2 regions of the Thermus sediminis genome follow, and region 2 is predicted to be linked to the other one. Evidence: riboswitches for the same ligand, from Rfam matches in the RefSeq annotation. Region 2 holds a riboswitch; the other holds the start of a gene.

Region 1 (15,279 bases), 330 kb from region 2:
GGAGGGGGAACTCCTCTTCTTCCGGAGGGGCTTGGGCAAGGTGGCGGTGAGGGCCCTGGTGGAGGGAGAGGAAAGGGCGAGGGCCACCCTGAGCTTCGCCCTTGGGGAAGGGTGATGGCGGACCTCTTCGCCTACCTCAAGCGGGCCCGGGGCGGCCGGGTGGTGCAGACGGGCTTCCTCTCCCTAGAGGAGCAGGCGGAGCTGGAGGCCCTGGCCCGCAAGGAGGGTCTCTGCGTTTCCTTCTTTGGGGGCTTCCCCTTGGCGGAGCGGAAGGCGGCCGTGCTTTACCCTCCGGAGGTCCCTTCCGTCCACGACCCGGTGGAGGTCTTCTTCCTGGAGAAGGAGCCCCCCGAGCTGGGCGAGGCCATGGGGGATGTGGAGCCCCATGAGGAAGGCTTTTTGGTGGCCCTTTTGCCCAAGGGAAGGAAGACCCTAGAGGAGGCGGGATTTACCCTCCTTCCCCCTCCCGAGGAGGCCCTGAGGCCCTCCAAAGAGAGGGTGCGCACCCTGGTGGTGCCCTCCTTGCGGGTGGACGCCGTGGGGGCCAAGGGGTTTGGGGTTTCCCGCAACTACTTCGTCCAGGGGGTGAAGGCGGGAAAGGTGCGCCTTAGGGGCAAGGTGGCTTCCCCCAAGGAGGAGATCGCTCCCGGAGACGTCCTCCTGGCCGAGGGCCTGGGGAGCCTACGGCTCCTTGAGGTCCTTGGCGAAACCCGGCGGGGCAATTATAAAATCAAGGTGGAGGTGGAGCGCTAGGGAAGATCCATCGGCTTTGGGCTTGACGGAAGAAGGGAGCGTCCTATAGACTAAGGTTTGTGCTCTTTGGTCGGGCCAAGGGAGCACGGTAAGAGCCAGCTGCCGCAAGGGGGTCCCCTTGCGGAAGAACCCTGTTAGCTTACCTCGGGCGGCCCGCTTCCCCTCAGAGGTGACGCATGGAGATCAAGCGGTTTGGTCGCATCCGAGAGGTCATTCCCCTCCCCCCCCTTACGGAAGTCCAGGTGGAGTCCTATAGGAAGGCCCTCCAGGCGGACATCCCTCCTGAAAAGCGGGAAAACGTGGGCATCCAGGCCGCCTTCAAGGAGACCTTCCCTGTAGAGGAGGGGGACAGGGGCAAGGGGGGCCTGGTCCTGGACTTCCTGGAATACCGCATCGGCGACCCCCCCTTCTCCCAGGACGAGTGCCGGGAAAAGGATCTCACCTACCAGGCTCCCCTCTACGCCCGCCTGCAGCTCGTCCACAAGGACACGGGCCTCATCAAGGAGGACGAGGTCTTCTTGGGCCACCTCCCCCTGATGACCGAGGACGGCTCCTTCATCGTGAACGGGGCCGACCGGGTCATCGTCTCCCAGATCCACCGCTCCCCCGGGGTCTACTTCACCCCCGACCCCACCCGCCCCGGGCGCTTCTTGGCCAGCATCATCCCCTTGCCCAAGCGGGGGCCCTGGATTGACCTCGAGGTGGAGGGGAACGGGGTGGTGATCATGAAGGTCAACAAGCGCAAGTTCCCCCTGGTCCTCCTCCTTAGGGTCCTGGGGTACGACCAGGAGACCCTGGTGCGGGAGCTTTCCGCTTACGGGGACCTGGTCCAGGGCCTCCTAGACGAGGCGGTCTTCGCCATGCACCCCGAGGAGGCCATGGTCCGCCTCTTCACCCTCCTCCGCCCCGGGGACCCGCCCAAGAGGGAGAAGGCCCTGGCCTACCTCCACGGCCTCCTGGCCGACCCCAGGCGGTATGACCTGGGGGAGGCGGGCCGTTACAAGGCGGAGGAGAAGCTGGGCGTGGGCTTTTCCGGCCGCACCCTGGTCCGCTTTGAGGAGGGGGAGTTCAGGGACGAGGTCTTCCTGCCCACCTTGCGCTACCTCTTCGCCCTCACCGCCGGGGTGCCGGGCCACGAGGTGGACGACATTGACCACCTGGGCAACCGCCGCATCCGCACCGTGGGCGAGCTCATGGCGGACCAGTTCCGGGTGGGGCTTTCCCGCCTTGCCCGGGGGGTGCGGGAGCGCATGGTCATGGGCTCCCCCGACACCCTGACCCCCGCCAAACTGGTGAATAGCCGTCCCCTCGAGGCCGCCCTGAGGGAGTTCTTCAGCCGCAGCCAGCTCTCCCAGTTCAAGGACGAGACCAACCCCCTCTCCTCCCTGAGGCACAAAAGGCGCATCTCCGCCCTGGGCCCCGGGGGCCTTACCCGGGAGCGGGCGGGGTTTGACGTGCGCGACGTGCACCGCACCCACTACGGGCGCATCTGCCCGGTGGAGACCCCGGAGGGGGCCAACATCGGCCTCATCACCTCCTTGGCCGCCTACGCCCGGGTGGACAGCCTGGGCTTCATCCGCACCCCTTACCGCCGGGTGAGGGACGGGGTGGTCACCGAGGAGGTGGTCTACATGACCGCTTCCGAGGAGGACCAGTACACCATCGCCCAGGCCAACACCCCCCTTGAGGGGGACCGCATCGCCGCCGACCGGGTGGTGGCGAGGCGTAAGGGGGAGCCCGTGATCGTCTCCCCGGAGGAGGTGGAGTTCATGGACGTCTCCCCCAAGCAGGTCTTCTCCCTGAACACCAACCTCATCCCCTTCCTGGAACACGACGACGCCAACCGGGCCCTCATGGGCTCCAACATGCAGACCCAGGCGGTGCCCCTCATCCGGGCCCAGGCCCCCGTGGTCATGACCGGCCTGGAGGAGCGGGTGGTGCGGGACTCCCTGGCCGCCCTCTACGCCGAGGAGGACGGGGAGGTGGTCAAGGCGGACGGCACCCGCATCGCCGTCCGCTACGGGGACGGCCGCCTGGTGGAGCACCCCTTGCGGCGTTTCGCCCGCTCCAACCAGGGTACGGTCCTGGACCAGCGCCCCCGGGTCAGGGTGGGCCAGCGGGTGCGGAAGGGGGACCTCCTGGCGGACGGCCCCGCCTCCGAGGGGGGCATTTTGGCCCTGGGGCAGAACGTCCTGGTGGCCATCATGCCCTTTGACGGCTACAACTTTGAGGACGCCATCGTCATCAGCGAGGGGCTCCTCAAGCGGGACTTCTACACCTCCATCCACATCGAGCGCTACGAGATCGAGGCCCGGGACACCAAGCTGGGCCCCGAGCGCATCACCCGGGACATCCCCCACCTCTCGGAGGCCGCCCTCAGGGACCTGGACGAGGAAGGTATCGTCCGCATCGGGGCCGAGGTGAAGCCCGGCGACATCCTGGTGGGCCGCACCAGCTTCAAGGGGGAGCAGGAGCCCTCCCCCGAGGAGCGCCTCCTGCGCTCCATCTTCGGCGAGAAGGCCAAGGACGTGAAGGACACCTCCTTGAGGGTTCCCCCCGGGGAAGGGGGGATCGTGGTGGGCCGCCTGCGCCTCAAGCGGGGTGACCCCGGGGTGGAGCTCAAACCCGGGGTTAGGGAGGTGGTCCGGGTCTTCGTGGCCCAAAAGCGCAAGCTCCAGGTGGGGGACAAGCTGGCCAACCGCCACGGGAACAAGGGGGTGGTGGCCAAGATCCTCCCCGTGGAGGACATGCCCCACCTCCCGGACGGCACCCCCGTGGACGTGATCCTAAACCCCCTGGGCGTGCCCAGCCGCATGAACCTGGGCCAGATCCTGGAAACCCACCTGGGCCTGGCGGGCTACTTCCTGGGCCAGCGCTACATCTCCCCGGTGTTTGACGGGGCCACCGAGCCCGAGATCAAGGCCCTCCTGGCCGAGGCCTTTGACCTCTACTTCGGCAGGCGGCAAGCGGAGGGCTTCGGGGTGGACAAGCGGGAGAGGGAGGTCCTGGCCCGGGCGGAGAAGCTGGGCCTGGTCTCCCCGGGCAAGAGCCCGGAGGAGCAGCTTAAGGAGCTCTTCACCCAGGGCAAGGTGGTCCTCTACGATGGCCGCACAGGGGAGCCCATCGAGGGGCCCATCGCCGTGGGGCAGATGTTCATCATGAAGCTCTACCACATGGTGGAGGACAAGATGCACGCCCGCTCCACCGGCCCCTACTCCCTCATCACCCAGCAGCCCCTGGGGGGCAAGGCCCAGTTTGGCGGCCAGCGCTTCGGGGAGATGGAGGTGTGGGCCCTCGAGGCCTACGGGGCCGCCCACACCCTGCAGGAGATGCTCACCCTCAAGTCCGACGACATAGAGGGCAGGAACGCCGCCTACGAGGCCATCATCAAGGGGGAGGACGTGCCCGAAGCCAGCGTGCCCGAGTCCTTCCGCGTGCTGGTGAAGGAGCTCCAGGCCCTGGCCCTGGACGTGCAGACCCTGGACGAGAGGGACAACCCCGTGGACATCTTTGAGGGCCTGGCCTCCAAGAGGTAGACCACAGCCACCTGGAGGGAAGATGAAAAAGGAAGTCCGTAAGGTCCGCATCGCCCTGGCCTCCCCAGAGCGGATCCGCTCCTGGAGCTACGGGGAGGTGGAGAAACCCGAGACCATCAACTACCGCACCCTGAAGCCCGAGCGGGACGGGCTCTTTGACGAGCGCATCTTCGGTCCCATCAAGGACTACGAGTGCGCCTGCGGCAAGTACAAGCGCCAGCGCTTCGAGGGCAAGGTCTGCGAGCGCTGCGGGGTGGAGGTGACGAGGAGCATCGTCCGCCGCTACCGCATGGGTCACATTGAGCTGGCCACGCCCGCCGCCCACATCTGGTTCGTGAAGGACGTGCCCTCCAAGATCGGCACCCTCCTGGACCTCTCCGCCACCGAGCTGGAGCAGGTCCTCTACTTCAACAAGTACATCGTCTTAGACCCCAAGGGGGCGGTCCTGGACGGGGTACCGGTGGAGAAGCGCCACCTCCTCACCGACGAGGAGTACCGGGAGCTCCGCTACGGCAGGCAGGAGACCTACCCCCTGCCCCCCGGGGTGGACGCCCTAGTCAAGGACGGGGAGGAGGTGGTGAAGGGCCAAGAGCTGGCTCCGGGCCTTGTGAGCCGCATGGACGGGGTGGCCCTTTACCGCTTCCCCCGCCGGGTGCGGGTGGACTACCTGAGGAAGGAGCGGGCCGCCCTCAGGATTCCCCTTGGGGCCTGGGTGGAGAAGGAGGGCTACCGGCCGGGGGAGGTCCTAGCCGAGCTTCCCGGGCCCTACCTCTTCCGGGCGGAGGAGGGAGGGGTGGTGGAGCTCAAGGCGCTTTCCGAGGGCCACCTCCTCTACCTGCGCCAGGGGGACGAGGTCGTGGCCCGCCACCTCCTCCCCGTGGGCCTGACCCCCGTGGTGGTCCAGGGGGAGGTCGTGGAGCCCGGCCAGCCCCTGGCGGAGGGCAAGGGGCTTCTGCGCCTGCCCCGCCACATGACGGCCAAGGAGGTGGAGGCCGAAGAGGAAGGGGAGACCGTCCACCTTACCCTCTTCCTAGAGTGGACCGAGCCCAAGGACTACCGCATCGCCCCCCACATGAACGTCATCGTCCCCGAGGGGGCCAAGGTGCAGGCCGGGGAGAAGATCGTGGCCGCCATTGACCCCGAGGAGGAGGTCATCGCTGAGGCCGAAGGGGTGGTCCACCTGCACGAGCCCGCCAGCCTCCTGGTGGTCAGGGCCCGGGTCTACCCCTTTGAGGACGACGTGGAGGTGACCACCGGGGACCGGGTGGCCCCGGGGGACGCCCTGGCCGACGGGGGGAAGGTCAAGAGCGAGATCTACGGCCGGGTGGAGGTGGACCTCGTCCGGGGCGTGGTGCGGGTGGTGGAGTCCTACGACATCGACGCCCGCATGGGGGCCGAGGCCATCCGGGAGCTTCTCAAGGAACTGGAACTGGAGAGGCTGGAGCAGGAACTCCTGGAGGAGATGAAGCACCCCTCCCGCGCCCGGCGGGCCAAGGCCAGGAAGCGCCTCGAGGTGGTGCGGGCCTTCCTGGACTCCGGCAACCGCCCGGAGTGGATGGTCCTGGAGGCCGTTCCTGTCCTGCCGCCGGATCTCAGGCCCATGGTCCAGGTGGACGGGGGGCGCTTCGCCACATCGGACCTCAACGACCTCTACCGCCGCCTCATCAACCGCAACAACCGCCTGAAGAAGCTCCTGGCCCAGGGGGCCCCGGAGATCATCATCCGCAACGAGAAGCGCATGCTCCAGGAGGCCGTGGACGCCGTCATCGATAATGGCCGCCGCGGCAGCCCCGTCACCAACCCCGGCTCCGAGCGCCCCTTGAGGAGCCTCACCGACATCCTCTCCGGCAAGCAGGGCCGCTTCCGCCAGAACCTCCTGGGCAAGCGGGTGGACTACTCGGGCCGGAGCGTGATCGTGGTGGGCCCCCAGCTCAAGCTCCACCAGTGCGGTCTGCCCAAGCGCATGGCCCTGGAGCTCTTCAAGCCCTTCCTCCTCAAGAAGATGGAGGAGAAGGGCATCGCCCCCAACGTGAAGGCGGCGAGGCGGATGCTAGAAAGGCAGCGGGACATTAAGGATGAGGTCTGGGACGCCCTGGAGGAGGTGATCCACGGCAAGGTGGTCCTCCTCAACCGGGCCCCCACCCTCCACCGCCTGGGGATCCAGGCCTTCCAGCCCGTCTTGGTGGAGGGGCAGTCCATCCAGCTCCACCCCCTAGTTTGCGAGGCCTTCAACGCCGACTTCGACGGGGACCAGATGGCAGCCCACGTGCCCCTTTCCTCCTTTGCCCAGGCGGAGGCCAGGATCCAGATGCTTTCCGCCCACAACCTCCTCTCCCCGGCCTCGGGGGAGCCCCTGGCCAAGCCTAGCCGGGACATCATCCTGGGCCTCTACTACATCACCCAGGTGCGGAAGGAGAAGAAGGGCGCGGGGCGGGAGTTCGCCACCCCCGAGGAGGCCTTGGAGGCTTACAGGAGGGGCGAGGTGGCCCTGAACGCCCCCATCCTGGTGGCGGGCAAGGAGACCAGCGTGGGCCGCCTCAAGTTCCTTTTCGCCAACCCCGACGAGGCCCTCCTGGCGGTGGCCCACGGGCTTCTGGACCTTCAGGACGTGGTCACCGTGCGCTACCTGGGCCAGCGCCTGGAGACAAGCCCGGGCCGCATCCTCTTCGCCCGCATCGTGGGCGAGGCCGTGGGGGACGAGAGGGTAGCCCAGGAGCTCATCCAGATGGACGTCCCCCAGGAGAAGAACTCCCTCAAGGACCTGGTCTACCAGGCCTTCCTGCGCCTGGGCGTGGAGAAGACCGCCCGCCTCCTGGACGCCCTCAAGTACTACGGTTTCACCCTCTCCACCACCAGCGGCATCACCATCGGCATCGACGATGCGGTGATCCCCGAGGAGAAGCAGAGGTACCTGGAGGAGGCCGACCGGAAGCTAAGGCAGATCGAGCAGGCCTACGAGATGGGCTTCCTCACCGACCGGGAGCGCTACGACCAGGTGATCGGGCTCTGGACGGAGACCACGGAGAAGGTCACCCAGGCGGTCTTCAGGAACTTTGAGGAGAACTACCCCTTCAACCCCCTCTACGTCATGGCCCAGTCCGGGGCCCGGGGTAACCCCCAGCAGATCCGCCAGCTCTGCGGCCTCAGGGGCCTGATGCAGAAGCCCTCGGGGGAGACCTTCGAGGTGCCGGTGCGCTCCTCCTTCCGTGAGGGGCTCACGGTGCTGGAGTACTTCATCAGCAGCCACGGGGCGAGGAAAGGGGGAGCGGACACCGCGCTTCGCACCGCCGACTCCGGCTACCTCACCCGGAAGCTCGTGGACGTGGCCCACGAGATCGTGGTCCGGGAGGCGGACTGCGGCACCACCAACTACATCTCCGTTCCCCTCTTCCAGCCCGACGAGGTGACCCGCACCCAGCGCCTGAGGAAGCGTTCGGACATCGAGTCTGGCCTCTACGGCCGGGTCCTGGCCCGGGAGGTGGAGGTCCTGGGCCGGAGGCTGGAGGAGGGGCGGTACCTCTCCTTGGAGGACGTCCACTTCCTCATCCGGGCGGCGGAGGCGGGGGAGGTGCAGGAGGTCCCCGTGCGGAGCCCCCTCACCTGCGGGACCCGCTACGGGGTCTGCCAGAAGTGCTACGGCTACGACCTCTCCATGGCCCGGCCCGTGTCCATTGGGGAGGCGGTGGGCGTGGTGGCCGCGGAGTCCATCGGCGAGCCCGGCACCCAGCTCACCATGCGCACCTTCCACACGGGGGGCGTGGCGGTGGGCACGGACATCACCCAGGGCCTGCCCCGGGTCATTGAGCTCTTTGAGGCCCGCCGCCCCAAGGCCAAGGCGGTCATCTCCGAGATCGACGGCGTGGTGCGGATTGAGGAGGGGGAGGACCGCCTCTCCGTCTTCGTGGAGTCCGAGGGCTTCGCCAAGGAGTACAAGCTCCCCAAGGACGTCCGCCTCTTGGTGAAGGACGGGGACTACGTGGAGGCGGGCCAGCCCCTCACCCGTGGGGCCGTTGACCCCCACCAGCTCCTGGAGGCCAAGGGCCCCGAGGCGGTGGAGCGCTACCTGGTGGACGAGATCCAGAAGGTCTACCGGGCCCAGGGGGTGAAGCTCCACGACAAGCACATCGAGATCGTGGTGCGGCAGATGCTCAAGTACGTGGAGGTCACCGACCCCGGGGATAGCCGCCTCCTCGAGGGCCAGGTCCTGGAACGGTGGGACGTGGAGGCCCTAAACGAGAGGCTCATCGCCGAGGGCAAGGTGCCCGTGGCCTGGAGGCCCCTCCTCATGGGGGTCACCAAGAGCGCCCTCTCCACCAAGAGCTGGCTCTCCGCTGCGAGCTTCCAGAACACCACCCATGTGCTCACCGAGGCGGCCATCGCCGGGAAGAAGGACGAGCTCATCGGCCTCAAGGAGAACGTGATCCTGGGCCGCCTGATCCCTGCGGGCACGGGCTCCGACTTCGTCCGCTTCACCCAGGTGGTGGACCGGAAGACCCTGAAGGCCATTGAGGAGGCCCGGAGAGAGGCGGTGGAGGCCAAGGAGGCCCCCGTCCGCCGCCCCGTGCGCCGGGAGCAGCCGGGCAAGGGCCTCTAGGTGTACCCCGCCGAGGCTTGGGCCTCGGCGGGGCCCCTTTGGGACGATGTTAGCCAAGGTCTTTTCCACCTTTCGCCAAGTGGGTGAGGACCTCTTCCGCCAGAGGCTCATCTCGGCCACGGCGGGCAACTTCTCCGTGCGCACCAAGGAGGGCTTCCTCATCACCAAAAGCGGGGTGCAGAAGGCCCACCTGACCCCGGAGGACCTGGTGGAGGTCCCCTTGGAGGGGCCTATCCCCGAGGGGGCCAGCGTGGAGAGCGTGGTCCACCGGGAGGTGTACCGGAGGACCCCGGCCTGGGCCCTCGTCCACGCCCATCCCCGGGTGGCCGTGGCCCTCTCCCTCCACCTGGACCGCCTCCTGCCCCTGGACCTCGAGGGCCAGCTCCACCTGAAGGAGGTGCCCGTCCTCTCCCCCAAGAGCGCTTCGGGCACGGAGGAGGCCGCCAGGGCCGTGGCCGAAGCCCTTCGGCATAGCCGGGTCTGCCTCCTCAGGGGGCACGGGGCCTTCGCCCGGGGCGGGAAGGAGAAGCCGGAGGAGGCCCTTCTGGAAGCCTATGGCCTCATGACCACCTTGGAGGAGAGCGCCGAGATCCTCTTTTATGAGCGCCTGTGGGGGAGAGCATGAGGGTCCTTTTTGTGGAGGGCAAGGAGGAGGAGGCCTTAAGGGCCTTGGCCCGGGAGCTCCCTCACCCTTACTGGCTTCTTGAGGGGGAAGGGCTTTTTCTCCTCCAGGTCTTCGGGGCCTCGGAGGAGGCGGCCTCCAGGGCCCGGGAGGTGCCCGGGGTTAAGGTTTGGGCCTTTCGCCTCCAGGATGGGGTAGTCTATGGGGGATGCGGGAAGAGATCGGCTACATCCCCGTAGGGGGGGCAGAGCTCTACGTGGAGGACGTGGGGGACCTGCACGCCCCCGCCCTCTTTGTCCTTCACGGCGGCCCTGGGGGGAACGCCTACGTCCTGAGGGAGGGCCTCGGGGAGTACCTGGAGGACTTCCGCGTCATCTACTTTGACCAGCGGGGCTCGGGGCGGAGCCTGGAGCTCCCCGACGACCCGAGGCTTTTCACTGTGGACGCCTTGGCGGAGGACACCCTCCTCCTGGCCGAGGCCCTGGGGCTGGACCGCTTCGCCCTCCTGGGGCACGGCTTCGGGGCCCTGGTGGCCCTGGAGGTCCTCCGCCGCTACCCAGAGGCCAGGGGGGCGGTTCTTCTCGCTCCCTGGTTGAGTTTTCCCTGGCTTGCGGCCCGGCTGGCGGAGGCTGCCGGGCTTTCCCCTTCCGAGGACCCGGAGGAAACCCTCCGGGCCGCCCTGGAAAGGGCTGAGCCCAAGCTTCTCTTTGACCGCCTCATGTTCCCGAGCCAAAGGAGCCGCCTGGAGTACGAGTGGGTGGTGGAGGGCTCGGGGATCCTGGGCCCCGACGCCCCGGCCCGGGCCTTCCTGCGGAACGGCCTCTGGCGCCTGGACTACACCCCCTACCTCACCCCAAGCCGGAGGCCCGTGGCCGTGGTGGTGGGGGAGAAGGACGGCACCAGCTACCCCTACGCCGAGGAGGTGGCCGAGCGCCTCGGGGCCCCCATCCACGTGATCCCCGAGGCGGGGCACTTCCCCTGGATGGACCAGCCAGAGGCCTTCGAGGAGGCCTTCCTCGAGGCCCTCTCGGCCCTACGCGTGCTACACTAGAGGCGTCACCGGGGGTGCCCCTAGGGGGCTGAGAGATACCCTTGGAACCTGATCCGGGTAATGCCGGCGTAGGGAAGGTGACCGAGGCCCCTCCCGGTGACCAAGGAGGGGTTTTATGCTTAGGATCCTTGCGGCTTTCGCCCTTCTGGCCTTCGGCCTGGCCCAGGAGATCACGGTCCTCACCCACAACAGCTTCTCCCTGGACAGGGCCCTCATCGCCCAGTTTGAGCGGGAGACGGGCCTTAGGCTCCGCTTCCTCAAGGGGGGGGATGCGGGGGAGACCTTGAACCGGGCCATCCTTACCAGGGCCGCCCCCATCGCCGACGTCATCTACGGCTTTGACAACACCTTCCTCTCCCGGGCCCTGGAGGCGGACATCCTCCTCCCCTACCGGAGCCCGGAGGTCCGGAACCTCAAGGCCACCCTGCTCCTAGACCCCACCTTCCGCGCCCTCCCCGTGGACTACGGCTGGGTGAGCCTGAACTACGATAGGGCCTACTTCAAGGACCGCCCCCTGCCCAGGACGCCCCAGGACCTGGCCCGGCCCGAGTACGCCCGGCTCCTCGTGGTCCAGAACCCCGCTACCAGCTCCCCGGGTCTGGCCTTCCTCATGGCCACGGTGGCCCGCTTCGGCGAGGACGGCTACCTGGACTTCTGGGCCAGGCTTCGGGAGGGTGGGGTGCGGGTGGCCAAGGGCTGGAGCGAGGCCTACTACACCCACTTCACCCTCTACAAGGGGGACCGGCCCCTGGTGGTCTCCTACACCACCTCCCCGGCGGCGGAGGTCTTCTACTCCGAGGGCAGGTACCAGGAACCCCCCACGGGCAACCTTTTCCCCGAGCTCGCCTTCTTCCAGGTGGAGTTCGTGGGCATCCTGAGGGGGACCAGGAACCCCGAGGGGGCGAGGAGGGTGGTGGACTGGTTCCTCTCCCGTCCGGTACAGGAGAACCTGCCCACGGAGATGTGGATGTACCCCGCCAGGAGGGAGACCCGCCTTCCCGAGGTCTTCCGCTTCGCCCCTGAGCCCCTGGGGAGCGTACGCCTGGACCCCGGGGCCATGGCCAGGAACCGGGAGCGGTGGATTGAGGAGTGGACCAAGGTGGTCCTCCAGGGCCAAAGCCCCGAGGCGGTGCGGCGGGCGAGGCGCTAGGGCGTGGGCCGCCTCCTGGGGAGGCTTCTTCTCCTTTTCCTCGCCTTCGCCCTCCTCTACCCCCTCCTCCGCATCCTCCTCCTGGGGGTAGGGGAGGGGTTGGCCCGGGCCCTGGGCAACCCCTTCTACCTGGGCCGCTACCTCTTCAGCCTGCAGTACGGGTTCCTCTCCGCCCTCCTCACCCTTCTCCTGGCCCTGCCCCTGGCCTTCCTCTTCCGGCGGCGCTTCCCCTTTAGGGAGGCCCTCCTCGCCTGGAGCACCCTGCCCTTCGTCCTCCCCGCCCCGGTGGTGGCCCTAGGCTTTCTGGCCCTCCTTGGGCCCAGGGGGCTCCTGGGGGTGGACCTCTACGGCACCCAGGCCATGCTCCTCCTGGCCGCGGTCTTCTACAACCTGGGGCTGGCCCTCCGCATCCTCCTCCCCGTGGCCCTCTGCCTCGAGGGGCCCCTTAGGGCGGCCCGGGTCCTGGGGGCAAGCCCCTTTCGGGCCTTCCTCCGCGTGGGGCTTCCCCTCCTCCTCCCCGCCCTGGGCTCGGCGGGGCTCCTGGTCTTCCTCTACACCTTCTCCGCCTTCGGGGTGCCCCTCCTCCTAGGGGGTGGGCGGTACGCCACCCTCGAGGTGGAGGTCTACACCCTCCTGGCCCACCGCCTGGCCTTCGCCGAGGCCAGCGGCCTGATGCTCTTGCAGCTCGCCACCCTGGGCCTGGCCGCCTTCCTCTACCTGAGGATCCCCTCCTACCCCCTTTCCCCTGGGGGCCTCCTCCCGGGCCCCAGGCCCTGGGCCCTCACCCTGGGGCTTGGCCTCCTCTTCCTCCTTCTCTACGCGCCCCTCCTCGCCCTCTTCCTGGAGGTGGACCCCAGGGCCCTGGTCCGGGCCTGGGCCTCCGAGGCCTTTACCCCCTTGCCCCTAGCCCTTTGGAACACCTTCCGCTTCGCCCTCCCGGCCTTTCTCCTGGCCCTCCTCCTGGGGGTGGCCTACGCCGTGGCGGCCCGGGGGCGGGGAGGCCTTGACCTCCTTGGGCTCCTCCCCCTCATGGTGAGTCCGGTGGCCGTGGGCTTCGGCTACCTCCTGGCCTACCCCTCCTTGCGGGGATCCTCCTTGCTCCTCGCCGCCGCCTACGCCCTTTTGGCCTACCCCCTCCTCGCCCGGGCCCTCCTCCCGGCCCTGAGGAGCCTCCCCCCAAGCCTCCCCGGGGCGGCCCGGGTCCTGGGGGCCACCCCCTTTCGCGCCTTTCTCAAGGTGGAGCTTCCCCTCCTCCTCCCGGCCCTGGCCTCGGGGAGCGCCCTAGCCCTTGCCGCCATCCTGGGGGAGTTCGGGGCGAGCCTCGTCCTTTGGCGGCCCGAGTGGACCACCCTGACCCTGGCCATCTACGAGAGGTTGGGAAGGCCCGGGGAGGGGCCTTACCGGGAGGCCTTGGCCCTGGCCGCCCTTCTCGCCCTCCTCTCCGGCCTCCTCTTCTACCTCCTGGACCGGGGGCGGGGGCGCTTGGGCTGACTTTTCTGGGGCCCCCGCCGTGGCTCTTGCCACGGCGGGGGGCTTAGCCCTGGCACCGGGGGCAGAAGTGGGTCCCCCGGCCCGCCACCACCCCCCTGGCGATGGGAGTCCCGCACCGGGGGCAGGGGAGGCCCGCCCGCCGGTAGACGGCGTGCCGCTCCTGGAAACTACCGGGGAGGCCGTCGGGCTGCTGGTAGGTGCGGTCGGAGAGGGTGCTCCCCCCTAGGGCCACCGCCTCGGCCAGGACCGCCCTGAGGGCCTGGAAGAGCCTCAAGGCCTCCGCCTCGGAAACCTCCTTCCCCGGCCGGAAGGGGCTTAGGCCCGCCCGGAAGAGGGCCTCGTCGGCGTAGATGTTCCCCACCCCCGCGGCCAGGGTCTGGTCCAGGAGGAGGGCCTTGAGGGGCTTCTGGCTCCGCCTCAGGCCCGTGAGGAAGGGCTCGGGGCGGAAGTCCTCGGAGAGGGGCTCGGGGCCAAGCCTTTTGAGGAGGGGGATCTCCCGGTAGTCCCCCTCTTGGACCACCCAGAGGCGCCCGAAGCGCCGGGGGTCGTGGAAGTGGAGGACCCCCTCTTCCAGGAGGAGCTCGGCCCGGGTGTGGGGGGTCCTCTCCAGGCGGAAGCCCCCCGTCATCCCCAGGTGGACCACCATCTCCAGGCCGCCGGAGAGCCCAAAGAGAAGGAACTTACCCCGCCTGGCAATCCCCTCCACCCGCCTGCCCGAGGCCCTTTCCGTGTGGCGGTAGCGGGAGGGGTCCTGGTGGCGGACCTCGAGGAGGGGCTTGCCCTTTAGGAGGGGAAGAAGCCTCCTCCTCGTGGTCTCCACCTCGGGAAGCTCAGGCACGGGGCCGCCTCCGGGCAAAGGCCTGGTAAAGCCTTTCCCCCAGGCCCCCCACCTGGCCCAGGAGGAGCAAGGGGTAAAGGGGCCAGAGGAGGGGGATCTTTCGCCCCAAGGCCAGAAGGGCCCCGTAGCCCCGGTGGATCCGCCCCTCCTCCAGGACGTGGAGCTCCCTCAAGAGCTCCTCCTGGGGGAGGTCCTGGGCCTCCTGCAGGGGCTCCACCTTCAGGGCCTTTCCCAGGTCCAGGGCCTCGAGGGCCCTGCCCAAGGCCCGGCAGTAGGGGCAACGGGCGTCAATCAGCACCCGCATGGGCCTCCACCGGGACGGGCTCCCCCCGCTCGTTCACGGCCACGTAGGTGAGGAAGCCCTTGGTGGCAAGAAGGCGGCCATCCTCCCCGAAGCGCTCCTTGTAGACCTCCACCTCCACGGTGAGGGAGGTCCTGCCCACCCGCACCACCCGGGCCACCACCTCCAGGAGGTCCCCGGTGCGGATGGGCACCTTGAACTCCACGCTTCCCACGGCCACGGTGACCACGGGCCTTCTGGCCCTCCGGGCGGCGGCGTAGGAGCCCACCTTGTCCATAAGCCCCAGGACGAAGCCCCCGAAGGCCGCCCCCAGGGGGTTGGTGTGCTCGGGGAAGACGAGCTCTAGGGTGCGCGCCTCCATATCCCTTTCAGGCTACCCCAGGAGGGCGTCCGTCAGACGGGCCATCTCCCGGTCCTTCTCCGTGACCCCCCCCGCCGAGTGGGTCCACCACTCCACGAGGACCCGCCCCCACTCCACGGTGAGGCGGGGGTGGTGGTTCTCCCTTTCCGCAAGCTCCCCCACCCGGTTGGCGAAGGCCAGGGCCTCCTGGAAGTCCTTGAAGCGGAAGGCCTTACAGAGACGCTTGGGGTTTTCCCGCTCCTCCCAGTCCATGCCCTAAGGGTAAGGGAAAACCCCCGGGCCCATGGTGCCCGGGGGAGGATTCTGGTTGCGGGGGCGGGATTTGAACCCGCGACCTTCGGGTTATGAGCCCGACGAGCTACCAGGCTGCTCCACCCCGCGCCGCCATCCCTAACTATAGCCTGGGGGAAGGGGGTATGTCAAGCACCTTGCCCGGGTTCAGGAGCCCCTCGGGGTCTAGGAGGGCCTTGAGCTTTCGCATCCATTCCAGGGCGGCCCCGTGCTCCTTGAGGAGGAACCTCTTCTTCCGGAGGCCCACCCCGTGCTCCGCGGTGCAGGTGCCCCCGAGGGCCAGGGCCCTTT
Region 2 (15,279 bases):
CTCGCCATCGCCCAGGTGGAGCTCTCTGTGAAGCTCTTCTGGGCCCGCCTGTACGAGCGCTTCCCCAAGCCCGAGGTGGCCGAGGTGGGCATGACCTTCGCCGAGAGCGAGGTGCGCCACGCCAACGCCTACGCCCACCTCTTGGACCTCCTGGGCCTGGGGGATCTGTTCAGCCGGTACCTGGAAGAGGCTCCTCCCCTAAGGGAACGGGCGGGGGCCCTGGAGGGGGTCCTGGCCCGTTCCAGGAACGCCTCCCTAGGGGAGTACGCCCTTTCCCTCCTCCTCTTCTCCGCCTTCGTGGAGCACATCTCCCTCTTCTCCCAGTTCTACGCCCTTATGGCCCTAAACCGCCGCGGCAACCGCTTCAAGGGCATCGCCAACGCGGTGGAGGCCACCAGCAAAGAGGAGAACATCCACGGGCTTTTCGGGGTAGAGCTCCTCCGCCTCCTCAAGGAGGAGCGGCCCGAGGTCTTCGGGGAGGGGTTTGCCGAGGAGGCCCTCCGGGCAGCAGAAGGGCTTTTTCGCGCCGAAGAGGCCCTTTTGGACTGGATCTTCGCCAGGGGGGATGTGCCTTGGGTTCGGGGGGAGGAGGTTTTGGAGTTCGTCAAGGACCGGTACAACCAGGTTCTGGCCCTCCACGGGCTTCCCCCGCCCTTCCGGGTGCGCCAGGACCTCCTGCGGGACGTGGAGTGGTTTGCCCTGGAACTTCTTTCGGACAAAGACGTGGACTTCTTCAACAAGCGCAGTGTGGCCTACGCCAGGAGGGTGAAGGCCTTTGATCCCGAAGAGCTCTTCTAGGAGGAATCCATGAAAGCTACCTTGCGCAAAGGGTACGAACCCTGGTACTGGGCCAACGAGCACACCCGGGTCTACATGGCCCGGGGTTACCTCCTCCCCGGGGTCACGGTGGAGGCCCGGGTGAAGGAGATCGGGGACCGGGCCGAGGCCCTCACGGGTATCCCTGGTTTCTCCGAGAAGTTCCAGAGGTACATGGCCCGGGGGTACTACTCCCTCTCCACCCCGGTCTGGGCCAACTACGGCCTCCGGCGGGGCCTTCCCATCTCCTGCTACGGGACCTACGTGGAGGACGACACCGCCTCCATCCTCCGGGCGGTGGCCGAGGTGGGGATGATGAGCAAGCAGGGGGGCGGGACCTCCGTCTACCTGGGGGCCCTGCGCCCCCGGGGGGCCCCCATCCGGGACAACGGGGAGAGCAACGGCTCCTACGCCTTCGCCGGCCTCTTTGACCGGGTCATCGAGGTCTTCAACCAGGGCTCCACCCGCAGGGGCCAGTGCGCCGCCTACCTGGACGTGGAGCACCCGGACCTGGAGGAGTGGTTCCGCATCCAGCGGGAGGGGAGCGAGGTCCAGTCCCTCTTCTGGGGGGTGTCCATCCCCGACCGTTGGATGGAGGCCATGGTGGCGGGGGATGGGAGGAAGCGGGAGGTCTGGGCCAAGATCCTCAAGTCCCGCTTTGAGGCGGGGATCCCCTACCTCTTCTTCCGGGACGCCGCCCACCGGGGCATGCCCCAGGTCTTCCGGGAGCTAGGCCTGCGCATCTGGGCTAGCAACCTCTGCACGGAGATCATGCTCCCCTCCTCCCCCGAGGAGAGCTTTGTGTGCTGTCTTTCCTCCCTCAACCTCCTCCACTACGAGGAGTGGAAGGACACGGATGCGGTGGAGACCCTGGTGATCTTCCTGGACTCCGTCCTGGACGACTTCATAGAGAAGGCGGAGGGCATCCCCTACCTGGAGCGGGCGGTGCGCTTCGCCCGCCGCTACCGGGCCATCGGGCTTGGGGTCCTGGGGTGGTACAGCTACCTCCAGTCCCAGATGGTTCCCCTAGAGAGCCTCGAGGCCCACCTCCTCAACCTGGAGATCTTCAAGACCATCCGGGAGCGGGCGGAGGAGGCCTCCCGCTGGCTTAGGCGGCGCCACCCCGGGGACGAGCTCGCGGGGGTGGGGGAGCTTAAGGAAAGGCGGAACGCCACCCTCCTGGCCATCGCCCCCACCAAGTCCAGCTCCTTCATCCTGGGCCAGGTTTCCCCCTCCATTGAGCCCTTCACCAGCAACTACTACCTCAAGGACCTGCAGAAGGCCAAGGTGCCCTTCAAGAACCCCTTCCTGGAGGAGCTCCTCCGCCAGAAGGGCAAGGACGAGGAGCGGGTCTGGCGGAGCATCCTGGAGAGGAACGGGTCTGTGCAGCACCTGGACTTCCTGACGGACGAGGAGAAGGCGGTCTTCAAGACCTTCGCCGAGGTTTCCCAGCTGGAGCTCTTGCGCCAGGCGGCGGCCCGGCAGCGCTATATTGACCAGGGCCAGTCCCTGAACCTCCTCATCCACCCCGAGGCCCCCCTCAAGGACGTGAACCAGCTCTACCTGGAGGCCTGGCGCCTGGGCCTCAAGTCCCTCTACTACCAGTGGAGCCAGAGCGTGGCCCAGGCCTACAGCCGGGACCTCCTCCTGGGGTGCAGGGCCTGCGAGGGGTAGAATGGGGCCATGGTCCTCGAGGTCCTGGGGAGCGGCAACTCCATGCTCATGGTGGCGGCAAGCGGCGCCGCCGTGCGCCTCAAGTAGGCCTTGCGCCCCTTCCTCGCCGCCCTCGCCCTCCTCACCGCCTTTCCCGTGCCAGGGGCCTTCTCCCCGGAGGACCTGAGGCGGGGAGCGGCCCTCTTCCCCCTGGTGGGCTACCTCCTGGGGGGCCTCCTGGCCCTGGCCTCCCTCCTCCCCCTGCCCCCGGGGCTCCTCGGGGGGCTTCTCCTCGCCCTTTGGCTGGGCCTTACCGGCTTCCTCCACCTGGATGGCCTCCTGGACACGGCGGATGCCCTCCTTGGGGCCAAGCCCAGGGAGAGGCGCCTCGCTATCCTGAAGGACCCCCACCTGGGGGCCTTTGCCTTTGGGGTGGGGGGGCTTTACCTCCTCCTCAAGTGGCAGGCCCTGGCCCTCTCCCCAGAGCCCCTTTTCCTCCTCCTGCTCCCGGGCTTTACCCGCTTCCTCGTCCTCCCCTTCCTCCGCCTCTACCCCCTGGCCCGGGAGGGGATGGCGGCCCTGGTGCAGGGCGGGCCCCTCCTTCCCCCCCTCCTCCTCGCCCTGCCCCTTCCCCTCCTCTTTCCCCTTCCCGCACTTCTGGCCTTCCTCGCCGCCTTCGCCGTGGCCCGGCTCGCCCTTTCCCGCCTTGGGGGGCTCACGGGGGACGTGCTGGGGGCCATGATCGCCCTATCCGAGCTCTTCGGCCTGTTAGGCTATGCCCTATGGAAAGCCCTAGGCGGGTGAGGCCCTACGAAAGGCCCAAGGGGGAGAGGCGGGGCCTCGTCATCGTCTACACCGGGGACGGCAAGGGGAAGAGCACCGCCGCCTTCGGCCTGGCCCTAAGGGCCCACGGCCGGGGGCTAAGGGTGCGGGTCTTCCAGTTCCTCAAGCACCAGGGGGCCCGCTTTGGGGAGCACCGGGCCCTGGAAAGGCTCGGCATCCCCATAGAGGGCCTGGGGGACGGGTTTACCTGGAGGAGCCGGGACCTTTTGGCCTCGGCCCGCCTGGCCCAGGAGGGCTGGCAGAGGGCCAAGGAGGCCATCCTCTCCGGGGCCTACCACCTGGTGGTCCTGGACGAGGCCACCTATCCCCTGCGCTACGGTTGGGTTCCTCTGGACGAGGTCCTTTCCGCCCTGAGGGCCAAGCCCCCCCACGTCCACGTGGTCCTCACGGGGAGGGGGGCCCCCGAGGCCCTTCTGGAGCTTGCGGACACGGTCACGGAGATGCGCAAGGTGAAGCACGCCTTTGACCTAGGGGTTCCCGCGCAAAGGGGCATTGAGCACTAGACTGGGGGTATGACGGACAAGAACCTGGCCCGCTTCTACGCCATCGCCCAGGAGATCTGGAGCCAGCTTCCCCCTCAGGCCCGCTTCCGGCCCGTGGAGGACGGCAAGGTCCTGGCCCGGCACCGGGGCTTTCTGGAGGGCCTCACCGGGGAGCTGGTCCAGGGCTTTTACGAGACCCTCTTCGCCCACCCGCCCACCCGGGCCATCTTCCGGGAAGGGGAGAGACCCCTCCGGGAGAAGACCCTGAGGGACTGGTACCTCCGCACCTTGGCGGGGCCCTTCAACGGCCAGTACTTCGCCTGGCAGGCCCTGGTAGGCCTGGTCCACGTGCGGCGGGGGGTGACCAACGCCATGATGGCGGGCATGTGGAACTGGCTCACGGAGGAGGTGGAAAGGAGGGCCCGCGAGGCCCTGTCCCGGGAAGAAGCCGAAGCCCTCGCTGGGGCCTGGCGGCGGCTGGCCTTCACCGTGGCCGCCCTGATCTCCGAGGAGTACCTGGACGCCTACCTCGAGGCCCTGGCCGAGGCCTTCGGCAGGGAGCCCAAGGAGTTTCGCCGCCTGGCCCAAGGGGAGGCGGAGCGCCTCCTAAGGGAGCTTAGCCCCCGGTGAACCCGCCCCGCCTCCTCCTCGCCGCCCCCCACTCGGGAGCGGGGAAGACCACGGCGGCCTTGGCCCTCCTCCTCCGCCTCCGGGGGCTTGGCCTCAGGGTGCGCCCCTTCAAGGTGGGGCCGGACTACATAGACCCCACCCACCTGGAGCGGGCGGCGGGCCTCAGGCCCTACAACCTGGACGGCTTCTTCCTGGACGAGGCGGGGCTCCTCGCCCTCTTTGCCCACGGGATGAGGGGGGCGGACCTAGCCCTCATAGAGGGGGTCATGGGCCTCTTTGACGGCAAGGACCCCCTGGGGCGGGTGGGCTCCACCGCCCAGGTGGCCCGGATCCTAGGGGCCCCGGTGGTCCTGGTGGTGGACGCCAAGGGCATGGCGGGCTCCATCGCCCCCCTGGCCCTGGGCTTCGCCCGCCATGACCCCGGGGTGCAGGTGGTGGGGGTGGTGGCCAACCGGGTGGGTTCCGAGCGGCACGCGGCGATTCTGAGGGAGGCCCTGGAGGCCCACGGCCTTCCCCTCCTGGGCTGGCTCCCCCAAGACCCCGCCCTGGAGCTTCCCGAGCGCCACCTGGGCCTGGTGCTGGCGGGGGAGGTGGAGCCTCCCCTAAGGGCCCTGGAGGGGGCGGGCTTTTGGGACCTCGAGGCCCTCCTCCGCCTGGCAAAGGCGGCCCCGCCCCTCCCCGAGCCCCCCTCCTTCCTTCCGGAAAGGCGCCCGCCCCGGGTGCGGGTGGCCTACGCCTGGGACCGGGCCTTTTCCTTCTACTACCCCGAGGCCCTGGAGCTCCTCTCGGCCTTGGGGGCCGAGCTCGTCCCCTTTAGCCCCCTGGCGGACGAGGCCCTCCCCGAGGCCCACGCCCTCCTCCTCGGGGGCGGCTACCCCGAGCTCTTCGCCGAGGGGCTTTCGGAGAACCAGGCCATGCGGGAGGCCATCCGGGGCTTCCGGGGGCCCATCCTCGCCGAGTGCGGCGGGTACATGTACCTCTCCGAGGGGCTTTGGGTGGGGGAGCGCCTCTTCCCCATGGTGGGCCTGGCCCCAGGGGAGGCCCGCATGGGGGGGAAGCCCGTCCTCGGCTACCGGGAGGTGGAGGCCCTACGGGACAACCCCGTGGCGGCGAGGGGGGACCGCCTCAAGGGGCACGAGTTCCACTACGCCAGGCTTCCCGCCTCCCCAAGCCCCGCCTGGCGGCGGGTGGGGGGAGGGGAGGTGGAGGGGTGGACGGACGGCCGGGTCCTGGCCAGCTTCGTCCACCTCTATCTCCCCGCCAGGCCTGCCGCGGCCCAGAGGTTTTTGGCCCAAGCCGAGGTGCTGATAGGGTGATCCCTTTGTGGCCTAGCCCCCTCGTCTCCTCCGCGCTTCGGGTATAGTGGAGCCTGCAGGCTGGGGGTGCCCCAAGGGAGGGGCTGAGAGCTGGGTGGTCCCAGCAACCCTTGGAACCTGATCCGGGTAATGCCGGCGGAGGGAAGCCTATGCGGAAGACCCCAATCCCCCAAAACCCAACCCCCCTCGGGCCGCGTGGGCCTTTCCCGTCGGCCTGAGGAGGTGGAAGCTTGCTGGGAAGGCTCTACCTGGTGGTGACTCCCAGGCCCGGTTGGTCCTGGGAGGAGACCCTGGACCGCACCGAGCGGGCCCTGGCGGGGGGCGTGGAGGTCCTCCAGCTTCGGGCCAAGGACTGGGAGGCAAGGCCCACCCTGGACCTGGGGGAGAGGATGCTGGCCCTGGCCCGGCACTACGGGGTCCCCTTTTTCTTGAACGACCGGCCCGACCTGGCGGCCCTCCTGGGGGCGGATGGGGTCCACCTGGGCCAGGGGGACCTGACCCCAAAGGAGGCCCGGCGCTTCTTCCGGGGCCTGATAGGCCGCTCCACCCACGCCCCGGAGCAGGCCCTAGGGGCTCTGGAGGAGGGGGCGGACTACCTCTCCGTGGGGCCCGTCTGGGAAACCCCCACGAAGCCCGGGAGGCAGGCGGCGGGGCTTGGTTATGTGCGTTGGGCGGCGGAGAACCTCGGGAATAGACCCTGGTTCGCCATCGGGGGGATTGACCTCACCAACCTGGACCAGGTCCTGGAGGCCGGGGCCAGGCGGATCGTGGTGGTGCGGGCCATCCTGGACGCCCCTGACCCCGAGGGGGCGGCCAAGGCCTTTAGGGAGAGGCTCTATGGTGTGGCTTAACGGCGAGGCGAGGCCCCTCGAGGGCCGTTCCCTCCGGGACGTTCTGGAGGAACTTGGGGTGGACCTGGAGCGGGTGGCCGTCCTCCTCAACGAGGAGGCCTTCCCCGGGCGGGACCTACCCCCCTACGTCCTGAAGGAAGGGGACGTGGTGGAGGTGGTCTCCCTCATGCAAGGAGGCTAGATGGACACCTGGAAGGTAGGGGAGGTGGAACTGAGAAGCCGCCTCATCCTGGGCTCGGGGAAGTTCCGGGACTTCGGGGTGATGCGGGAGGCCATCGCCGCTGCGGAGGCCGAGGTGGTCACCGTGTCCGTGCGGCGGGTGGAGCTAAAGGCCCCGGGGCACGTGGGGCTTCTGGAGGCCCTGGAGGGGGTGCGCCTCCTCCCCAATACCGCCGGGGCCAAGACGGCGGAGGAGGCGGTGCGCCTGGCCCGGCTGGGCCGGGTCCTCACCGGGGAGAGGTGGGTGAAGCTGGAGGTGATCCCCGACCCCACCTACCTCCTCCCCGACCCCGTGGAGACCCTGAGGGCGGCGGAGGTCCTCTTGGGGGAGGGTTTTTTGGTCCTCCCCTACATGGGGCCGGACCTGGTCCTGGCGAGGAGGCTTGCCGCCCTGGGCACGGCCACGGTCATGCCCCTGGCGGCCCCCATCGGTTCGGGCTGGGGGGTGAGGACGAGGGCCCTTTTGGAGCTCTTCGCCCGGGAGAAGGCCTCCCTTCCCCCGGTGGTGGTGGACGCTGGCCTGGGCCTCCCCTCCCACGCGGCCGAGGTCTTGGAGATGGGGCTGGATGCTGTCTTGGTCAACACCGCCATCGCCGAGGCGGAGGACCCCCCCGCCATGGCCCTGGCCTTCCGCCTGGGGGTGGAGGCGGGGAGAAAGGCCTTTTTGGCGGGGCCCATGCGGCCCAGGGAGGGGGCGAGCCCTTCCAGTCCCACCGAGGGCGTGCCCCTGGGGAGGGGGGGATGAGGGCCGAGGTGGCCGTGGTGGGGGCAGGGATCATCGGGGCCCTGGCCGCCTACGAGCTCGCTAGGCGGGGCCTTTCCGTCCTCCTCCTGGACGCGGGGAAGGAGGGAGCGGCCACCCCGGCCAGCGCCGGGATGCTCGCCCCCTACCCCGAGGGGCTTTCCGGGGAACTTCTGGAGGCGGGGCTTTTCGGCCTGGACTACTACCAGGAGCTCCTCGCCGAGCTCAAGGAGAAGGGCTTCCCGGTGGAGGCGGGCTTTGCCGGCACCCACGTGGTGGCCCTGAGCGAGGAGGAGAAGGGGATTTGGGCTGCCCAAGAGCCCCTCCCGTACCCCGTGCGGGGCGGGCAGGGGGCGAGGCGCTTCCCCGGGGGGTACGTGAACCCCAGGGCCCTCCGGGAGGCCCTCCTCGCCGCCCTCCGGGGGATGGGGGTAGGGCTGGTCCAGGCCGAAGCCGAGGGGGTGGAGGAGGGGCGGGTCTTCTGGCGGGAGGGGGAGGTGCGGGCCCGCTTCGTCCTCCTCGCCGTGGGGGCCTGGGGCGGGCGGTTTGGCCTCAGGGTGCGCCCCCTGAAGGGGGAAGCCCTTCTCCTAAGGGGCGAGGCCCCGCCCGGCCCCCTCTTCGCCGGGGACGGGTACCTCCTCTCCCGGGAGGGCGGGGTCTACGTGGGGGCCACGAGCCGGGAGGGTTGGGCCGAGGGCGTGGACCTCTTCGGCCTCCGTTGGCTTGCCGACTACGCCCACGAGCGCTTTCCCCTCCTGGAAGGGGCCCCCTTCCGGGGGGTCCTCTGGGGCTACCGGCCCTTGGGGGAGCTCTTCGTGGGGGAGGTGGCGAGAGGGGTTTATGCGGCGGTGGGGCACGGGCGGAACGGGGTCCTCCTGGCCCCGTGGACGGCAAAAAGGCTTCTTGGGCTTTTGGGGGTGGAGGGATGACGCAGTTGGAAGCGGCAAAGAAGGGACTTGTCACCGAGGAGATGGCCTACGTGGCCGAAAGGGAAGGGGTTTCCCCCGAGTTCGTGCGGGAGGGGGTGGCGGCGGGGCGGATCGTGATCCCCCGGAACCCCAACCACAAGACCCTCAAGGACTTCAAGGGGATCGGGGAGGGGCTTTCCGTCAAGGTGAACGCCAACCTGGGGACCTCCTACGACTACGTGGACGTGGAGGAGGAGGTGGAAAAGGCCAAGGTGGCCATCCGCTATGGGGCGGACACCCTCATGGACCTCTCCACTGGAGGGGATCTCAAGGAGATCCGCAGGAGGGTCCTCGAGGTGGCCACCGTTCCCCTGGGCACCGTCCCCATCTACGAGGCGGAGTTTAGGGCGGCGAAGCGCAAGAACTTCTTTGACATGTCCGCGGATGAGCTCTTCGGGGTCATAGAGGAGCACGGGAAGGAGGGTGTGGACTACATCACCGTCCACGTGGGGGTAACCCTGAAGAACCTGGAGGTTTACCGGAACGCCGCCCGCACCACGGGCATCGTGAGCCGGGGCGGGGGGCTCATGGCCGCCTGGATGCTCCATCGGGGGGAGGAAAACCCCCTCTACGCCCGCTTTGACGATCTCCTGGAGATCGCCCGTACCTACGACCTGACCCTCTCCCTGGGGGACGGCCTTCGCCCGGGCTCCCTGGCGGACAGCACCGACCGGGCCCAGATCGCCGAGCTCCTCACCATCGGCGAGCTGGTGGAAAGGGCCAGGAGGGCGGGGGTGCAGGCCATGGTGGAGGGGCCGGGGCACGTCCCCCTGAACGAGGTGGCCGCCAACGTGCAGATCCAGAAGAAGCTCACGGGGCACGCCCCCTTCTACATCCTGGGGATGCTCCCCGTGGACACGGCGGCGGGCTTTGACCACATCGCCGGGGCCATCGGCGGGGCCCTGGCGGGGTGGATGGGAGCCGATATGCTCTGCTACCTCACCCCGGCGGAGCACCTGGGCCTGCCCACCCCCGAGCACGTGAAGGCGGGGGTCATCGCCTTCAAGATCGCCGCCCACGCCGCCGACGTGGCCCGGGGGAACAAGGGAGCTTTGGAGCGGAACCGGAGGATGTCCTTGGCCCGCTACCAGCTGGACTGGGAGGCCCAGTTCGCCCTTTCCCTTTTCCCGGAGGAGGCGAGGCGCCTCAAGGAGGAGCGGGGGTCTAGGACCAAGGCCTGCAGCATGTGCGGCCCCTTCTGCCCCATGAACCTGGTGGAGGCAGTCCTCAAGGGGCGGGCCCGGATGGAGCTTCCCCTCGCATGATGCGGACCGCCCTCACCATCGCCGGCTCGGACCCCTCCGGGGGAGCAGGGCTCCAGGCCGACCTCAAGGCCTTCCAGCGCTTCGGGGTCTACGGGATGGCAGCCCCCACCCTCCTCACGGTGCAGAACACCCTGGGGGTCAGGCGGGTGGAGCTCCTGCCCCCGGAGCTCGTTTATGAGGAGATCGCCGCCATTCTGGAGGACATCCCTGTCCACGCCGCCAAGACCGGGGCCCTGGGGAGCGCCGCCATCATCGCCAAGGTGGCGGAGGCGGTGGAGCGCTACGGGATCTCCCCCCTGGTGGTGGACCCGGTCATGGTGGCCAAAAGCGGGGACCCCCTCCTGGACCCTTCCGCGGTCTCTGTCCTCGTGGAAAGGCTTTTCCCCCTGGCTACCCTCATCACCCCGAACCGCATGGAGGCCGAGGCCCTTTTGGGTAGGCCCATCCGGGGCCTGGAGGAGGCGGAGGAGGCTGCCTTGGCCCTCCTGGCGCTGGGCCCCGGGGCCGTCCTCCTCAAGGGGGGGCACCTCGAGGGGGAGGAGAGCGTGGACCTCTTGGCCACAAGGGGAAGCTTGAGGCGCTTCGCTGCTCCCCGCATCCCTACCCGAAACACCCATGGCACCGGGTGCACCCTCTCCGCCGCCATCGCCGCCCTCCTGGCCCTGGGGAAGCCCCTGGAGGAGGCCGTGGCCGAGGCCAAGGCCTACCTCACCCGGGCCCTCATGACCGCTCCCCCTTTGGGCCACGGCCACGGGCCCCTGAACCACGGGGCCTGATCACCAGGCCCGCACCCCCTGGACCAGGGCGTAGAGGTAGACCACGGCCGCGGCGTCCCAGGCCTGGGGGCGGCAGGCCACGGGGTAGGGCACAGGGGGTAGGCCTGCCTCCCTGGGGAAGCCCCCCACGAGCTCGGGCAGGCGCAGATCGGGCTGGCTTTGGGCTAGCTCCAGGAGGGCCTGGGCTACCTGCGCCCCCTGCTCCTTGCGGCCATAACGGAAAAGCCCCCCGGCGAAGAGGGCGGTGTCGTGGGGCCAGACGGAGCCGTTGTGGTAGGAGAGGGGGTTGTAGCGGGCCTCCCTCCTCCCCAGGGTGCGCAACCCCCAGCCCGTCCACATCTCCTCGGAGAGGAGGGTTTCTAAAAGGTCCCCCACCTGCTCCTCGGGTACCGCCCCTGCCCAGAGGAGATGGCCGGCGTCGGAGGCCTTCACCCTCAGGGGCTCCTTGTGCCGGTCCAGGGCCAGAGCGTAGGTCCCCAGCTCGGGAATCCAGAAGCGCTCCTGGATGAGATGGAAGAGTGCCTCCGCCCGCTTCTGGTGCCTCCTGGCCTTCTCCTCCTCCCCTAGGGCCATGTAGAAGTCCCGCGCCACCAGGTGGGCGGCGTAGGCGTAGCCTTGGACCTCGCTCACCGCCAGAGGGGGTTCGGCCAGGCGGCCGTCCCTATGGCTCATGGAGTCGTGGGAGTCCTTCCAGGACTGGACGGCGAGCCCTCCTCCCTTAGGGGCGAACTCCAGGAGCCCGTCCCCGTCCAGGTCAGCCCTCTCCAGCCAGCCCAGGGCCGCCTCCCAGTGGGGCCTCAGCTCCTGCACCAGGGCCAGGTCCCCCATGAGGTCCAGATACCGCCCCAGGAGGACTACGAAAAGGGGGGTGGCGTCCACGGTGCCGTAGTAGCGGGCGAAGGGGACATGGCCCAGGCGGGAGAGCTCCCCGAGGCGTTCCTCGTGGAGGATCTTCCCTGGCTCCTCCTCCCGAAGGGGGTCTAGGGCCGCCCCCTGCCGCCTGGCCAGGTAGCGGAGGACCCCGCGGGCCACCTCCTTTCCCCAAGGGAGGAGCATGAAGGCGGTGAGGAGGCTGTCCCGGCCGAAGGGGGCCACGAACCAAGGGATGCCCGCGGCGGGCACGGGGCCCTCGGGGGTGGCGAGGAGGAGGGCCCTCAGGTCCAGGAGGGCCTGCCGCAGGACCGGGGCCCAGGGGCCTTCCCCTTGGGGGAAAGCGGCTAGGAAGGCCTCGTAGCTGGGGAGGTCGCCTTGGGTCCCGAGGGGGCTTTCCAGGGCCACCGTCCAGCCCAGGACCCCCTCCTCCTTGGGGGGAAGGGCCAGCCGATGGCCGCCCGGCGGGGGGGAGGGGGAGAGGGCCACCCGCTTCTCCACCCCATCCGGGGCCCGGTAGGCGAACCCCCTTTCCGGAGGGGGGGAAGGGTGCCAGCCGCGGGCCTGGAACAGGTCTTGGAAGCTGGGCACCGCCTCCACCACCACGGCCACCTCCTGGGCTTCGCGGCCCAGGTTGCGGAAGAGGAGGACCTCCTCCACCCGCCCCCGGGCCACCCTCAGCGTGCGCCTCAGGTAAAGTTCCCCCTCCGGCCCCCCGAACCTGGCCCAGTCCTGGACCAGGTGGTCGGGCCTAGGGGAACGGCTTTCCAGCAGGGCGAGGCCAGGGGGGAGCCCCAGGCGGTAGCGGGAGAGGAAGCGGGTGTCGTGCCGGTAGAACCCCTCCGCTCCCGCCTCAGCGAAGCCCCGCTCGTTCAGGACCAGATAGGTGTCGTCTTCTTTGAGGGGAAGGACCATGGCTCACTCCTTGACCGCCCCCACGCTGACCCCCTCCACGAAGTAGCGCTGGAACACGGCGAAGAGGATCAGGATGGGGATCATGGACAAAAATCCCCCCGCCAGGATCAGCCCCCAGTCCCCCACCTGGCCGTAGGCGTTGCGGAAGGCGAGGAGGCCCAGGGGCAGGGTGTAGATCTCCCGGGGAGTGGTCAGGACGATGAAGGGCCAGAAGAACTCGTTCCAGGCTCCTTGGAAGGTGAGGATGGCCACGGCCCCTAGGGCTGGGGTGGCCATGGGCAGGACCACCCGGAACAGGGTCTGGAAGGGGGTGGCCCCGTCTATGAGGGCCGCCTCCTCCACCTCCTTGGGGATGGACTCAAAGAACTGCTTCATGATGAAGACGGCCCCGGCCCCCACCAGCCCCGAGAGGATGAGCCCGGTGTAGGTGTTGAGGAGGGTCTCCACGCCAAAGAGCCTGGAGAGGCCGAAGATCCCGTCCCTTAGGACCAGGTAGTTGGAGATGAACGTGACCTGGACCGGCACCATCATGCTGAAGAGCATGAAGAGGAAGAGGGCCTCCTTGCCCGGGAAGCGCAGCCGGGCCAGGGCGTACCCCGCCATGGAGGCGAAGACCAGGGTGGTGGTTACCTTGAGGAAGGCGATGAGGAAGGAGTTCAGGGTCCAGCGCAGGAAGAGGCTTTGGCCCGTTTCCAGGCTACGGGTTTCGCGAAAGGCCCGGACGTAGTTGTGGAAGGTATAGCCCAAAAGGCCGGGGACTACGTTGTCCCAGGAGGCCACCCTTCCCCGGCGCTCAAAGCGGATGGGGTCCAGGGTGGCCGCCACCAGGAGGGCCCCCCGGGGGGCCTCGAGGTCCAGGGGAACCCGCTCCAGGTAGGGGCCTTCCCCCTGGTAGGCGATCTGCAAGCGGTAGCGGTAGAGGTAGCCTTCGGCCTCCCCCAGCCGGAAGGGCCTCGTTTCCAGAAGGTCGGGGCCAAAGAGTTGCACGTAATCCGCGGCGTAGGGGCTCTCAAACACCGCCCCCATTCCCGCCCCCGGCCTGCGCCGAGGGATGACAGCCTGAAGCTCCGGGGGCGTGGCCTCGGGCCAGAAGTAGGCCACCTCCAAGGCCACCTCCCTTCCCGGGCGCATCCCCCCAAGCCAAGGATCCCCAGCCCCCTCCCGCCCCAGGCGCCAGGCCGCTACCCAGTTCTTGGGGCTCACCTGGGCGAAGCCCAGGTTGAAGGGCCACTCCAGGGGGTTGGTCTTGAGGCTAGCCAGAAAGCCCATGAGGAAAGGTCCCACGAAGAAGACCCCGAAGGCGAGGAGAAGGCCGTAGGCCCAGGCCACCCGGGCCCAGCGCCTCCTTGCCGCCTCTTTGGGGCTCATTACCCCCACCCCCTCTCGCTCACGCCGAGGCGGCGCTGCAGGAGGACCACGAGAAGGGTGAGCCCCGCCAGGAAGAGGGCTGCTGCCGAGGCCAGGCCCACCCGGGGCGTGGCCCCCGAGGGGAAGACGTTGCCGTAGACGTAGTAGGCCAGGGTGACCGTGGCCTCGAGGGGGGCCCCGCCCGAGCCGCCCACGAAGAGCACCTGGTCAAAGAGCTGCAGGGTGCCGATGAGGCCTAAGGTGATCACCAGGAAGAGGACCGGCCGCAGGAGGGGTACGGTGATGCGGCGGAACATGGTCCAAGGGGTAGCCCCGTCCAGGGCCGCTGCCTCGTAGAGGGTCTTGGGGATGCCCTTGAGGCCGGCCAGGAAGAGGACCATGAAGGTGGGGATGGTGGTGTAGGTGTTCATGAGGATGATGGCCCAAAGGGGGTAGGGGATGCCCAGGAAGGTGGCCGTGGTGGGGAGCCAGGGGATCTCCACCCGCACCTCCCGGGGCCCGACCAGGCCCAAAAACCCCAGGGCGTAGACCCCGAGGAGGGCCAGGGGCAGGCTGATCAGGGCCAGGGCGGGGTCCCAGAACCCCGTGGGGGCGCCCCTCCTCCTCTCCCAAAGCACCTGTCCTCCTTGGACCAGGGCGAAGATCAGGGCCAGGGCCAGGAGGTGGGGGAGGTAGGCGAGGAGGAGGGAAAGCCCCTGGTTCACCAGGCCTGTGCGCTGGAAGAGCCAGAGGAGGAGCAGGCTGGCGGCGGCGGTGGAGACCACCGAGGGCAGGTAGTAGACGGTCCGGAAGGCGGTGATCCCCCTTAGGGGCTGGTTCAGGGCTGTGGCCAGGAGGAGGGCGAAGAAGGTCTGCAGGACGGTCACCACCAGGCTGTAGGCCAGGGTGTGCCAGAGGGCCCTCAGGAAGAGGGGGTCCTCCAGGAGGCGGAGGTAGTTGGCGAGGCCCACGAACTGGGGCGGGGAGAAGAGGTCGTAGTCCGTGAAGCTGAAGTAGACCGCGCGCAGGAAGGCGTAGAGGAAGAAGACCCCCAGGGTGAAGAGGAAGGGAAGGAGGAGGAGGAGGGCGTAGAGGCCCTCGAGGGTGCGGGCATTCAGGCGCATGGGCGCTCCCAAAGGGGCAAAGGGGGGCGAGGCCCGCCCCCCCATGTTCTCCCTACCTCCTGCCCGTGAGCCGGTCCAGGGCTACCTGGGCGTCCCTCAGGGCCTGGTCCACGGTCTTTTGCCCGGTCATCACCGCCTGTAGGGCCTCGTTGATGGGCCGCATCCAGTCCCCGCCGAAACCCCGGAACTTGAAGGGATAGACCACCCCTCCCGGGGCCACAGAGCCTTGGAAGACGATGCGGTTTAGCTCGGGCTCCCTGCCCGCGCGCTGGAAGTAGGGGTTTTGGGCCAGGGCCCTGCGGCTCGGGATGGCCAGGCCGCGCTCCAAGACCCACTGCTGGGCCTCCGGGGAGGTGAGGGCCCTCAGGACCCTGGCCGCCGCCTCCTTGTTCCGGCTTTGGGCGTTCATGCTCCAGGACACGGTGAAGATGAAGTTGCCCCGCCTCTGGGTCACGGGGTCCA

What was found. Region 2 has a riboswitch for thiamine pyrophosphate ahead of thiE (thiamine phosphate synthase). Riboswitches for the same ligand answer to the same signal wherever they lie in the genome.
Region 1: it holds a riboswitch for thiamine pyrophosphate, as region 2 does, so the genes downstream of both, ATI37_RS09155 (thiamine ABC transporter substrate-binding protein) here and thiE (thiamine phosphate synthase) in region 2, are expected to answer to the same signal.

What each region holds. Positions count from the first base shown of each region.
Region 1 is NZ_QURO01000004.1:1,577,685-1,592,963, forward strand. It holds gene fabZ (3-hydroxyacyl-ACP dehydratase FabZ) at 1-115, shown strand, start outside; gene ATI37_RS09125 (RNA-binding protein) at 115-753, shown strand; gene rpoB (DNA-directed RNA polymerase subunit beta) at 930-4,289, shown strand; gene rpoC (DNA-directed RNA polymerase subunit beta') at 4,312-8,883, shown strand; gene ATI37_RS09140 (fuculose-1-phosphate aldolase) at 8,930-9,508, shown strand; gene ATI37_RS09145 (hypothetical protein) at 9,505-9,744, shown strand; gene ATI37_RS09150 (alpha/beta fold hydrolase) at 9,714-10,556, shown strand; TPP riboswitch at 10,557-10,649, shown strand; gene ATI37_RS09155 (thiamine ABC transporter substrate-binding protein) at 10,672-11,706, shown strand; gene ATI37_RS09160 (ABC transporter permease subunit) at 11,710-13,197, shown strand; gene ATI37_RS09165 (DNA-formamidopyrimidine glycosylase) at 13,241-14,035, opposite strand; gene ATI37_RS09170 (DCC1-like thiol-disulfide oxidoreductase family protein) at 14,028-14,339, opposite strand; gene ATI37_RS09175 (acyl-CoA thioesterase) at 14,323-14,697, opposite strand; gene ATI37_RS09180 (4a-hydroxytetrahydrobiopterin dehydratase) at 14,710-14,949, opposite strand; tRNA gene ATI37_RS09185 (tRNA-Met) at 15,002-15,078, opposite strand; gene ATI37_RS09190 (FAD-binding oxidoreductase) at 15,092-15,279, opposite strand, start outside.
Region 2 is NZ_QURO01000004.1:1,910,601-1,925,879, forward strand. It holds gene ATI37_RS10895 (ribonucleotide-diphosphate reductase subunit beta) at 1-798, shown strand, start outside; gene ATI37_RS10900 (ribonucleoside-diphosphate reductase subunit alpha) at 808-2,490, shown strand; gene ATI37_RS10905 (adenosylcobinamide-GDP ribazoletransferase) at 2,581-3,273, shown strand; gene cobO (cob(I)yrinic acid a,c-diamide adenosyltransferase) at 3,252-3,815, shown strand; gene ATI37_RS10915 (protoglobin domain-containing protein) at 3,825-4,424, shown strand; gene ATI37_RS10920 (cobyrinate a,c-diamide synthase) at 4,421-5,740, shown strand; TPP riboswitch at 5,793-5,901, shown strand; gene thiE (thiamine phosphate synthase) at 5,971-6,591, shown strand; gene thiS (sulfur carrier protein ThiS) at 6,578-6,772, shown strand; gene ATI37_RS10935 (thiazole synthase) at 6,773-7,555, shown strand; gene ATI37_RS10940 (NAD(P)/FAD-dependent oxidoreductase) at 7,552-8,481, shown strand; gene thiC (phosphomethylpyrimidine synthase ThiC) at 8,478-9,785, shown strand; gene thiD (bifunctional hydroxymethylpyrimidine kinase/phosphomethylpyrimidine kinase) at 9,785-10,561, shown strand; gene ATI37_RS10955 (MGH1-like glycoside hydrolase domain-containing protein) at 10,562-12,346, opposite strand; gene ATI37_RS10960 (carbohydrate ABC transporter permease) at 12,350-13,714, opposite strand; gene ATI37_RS10965 (carbohydrate ABC transporter permease) at 13,714-14,817, opposite strand; gene ATI37_RS10970 (ABC transporter substrate-binding protein) at 14,870-15,279, opposite strand, start outside.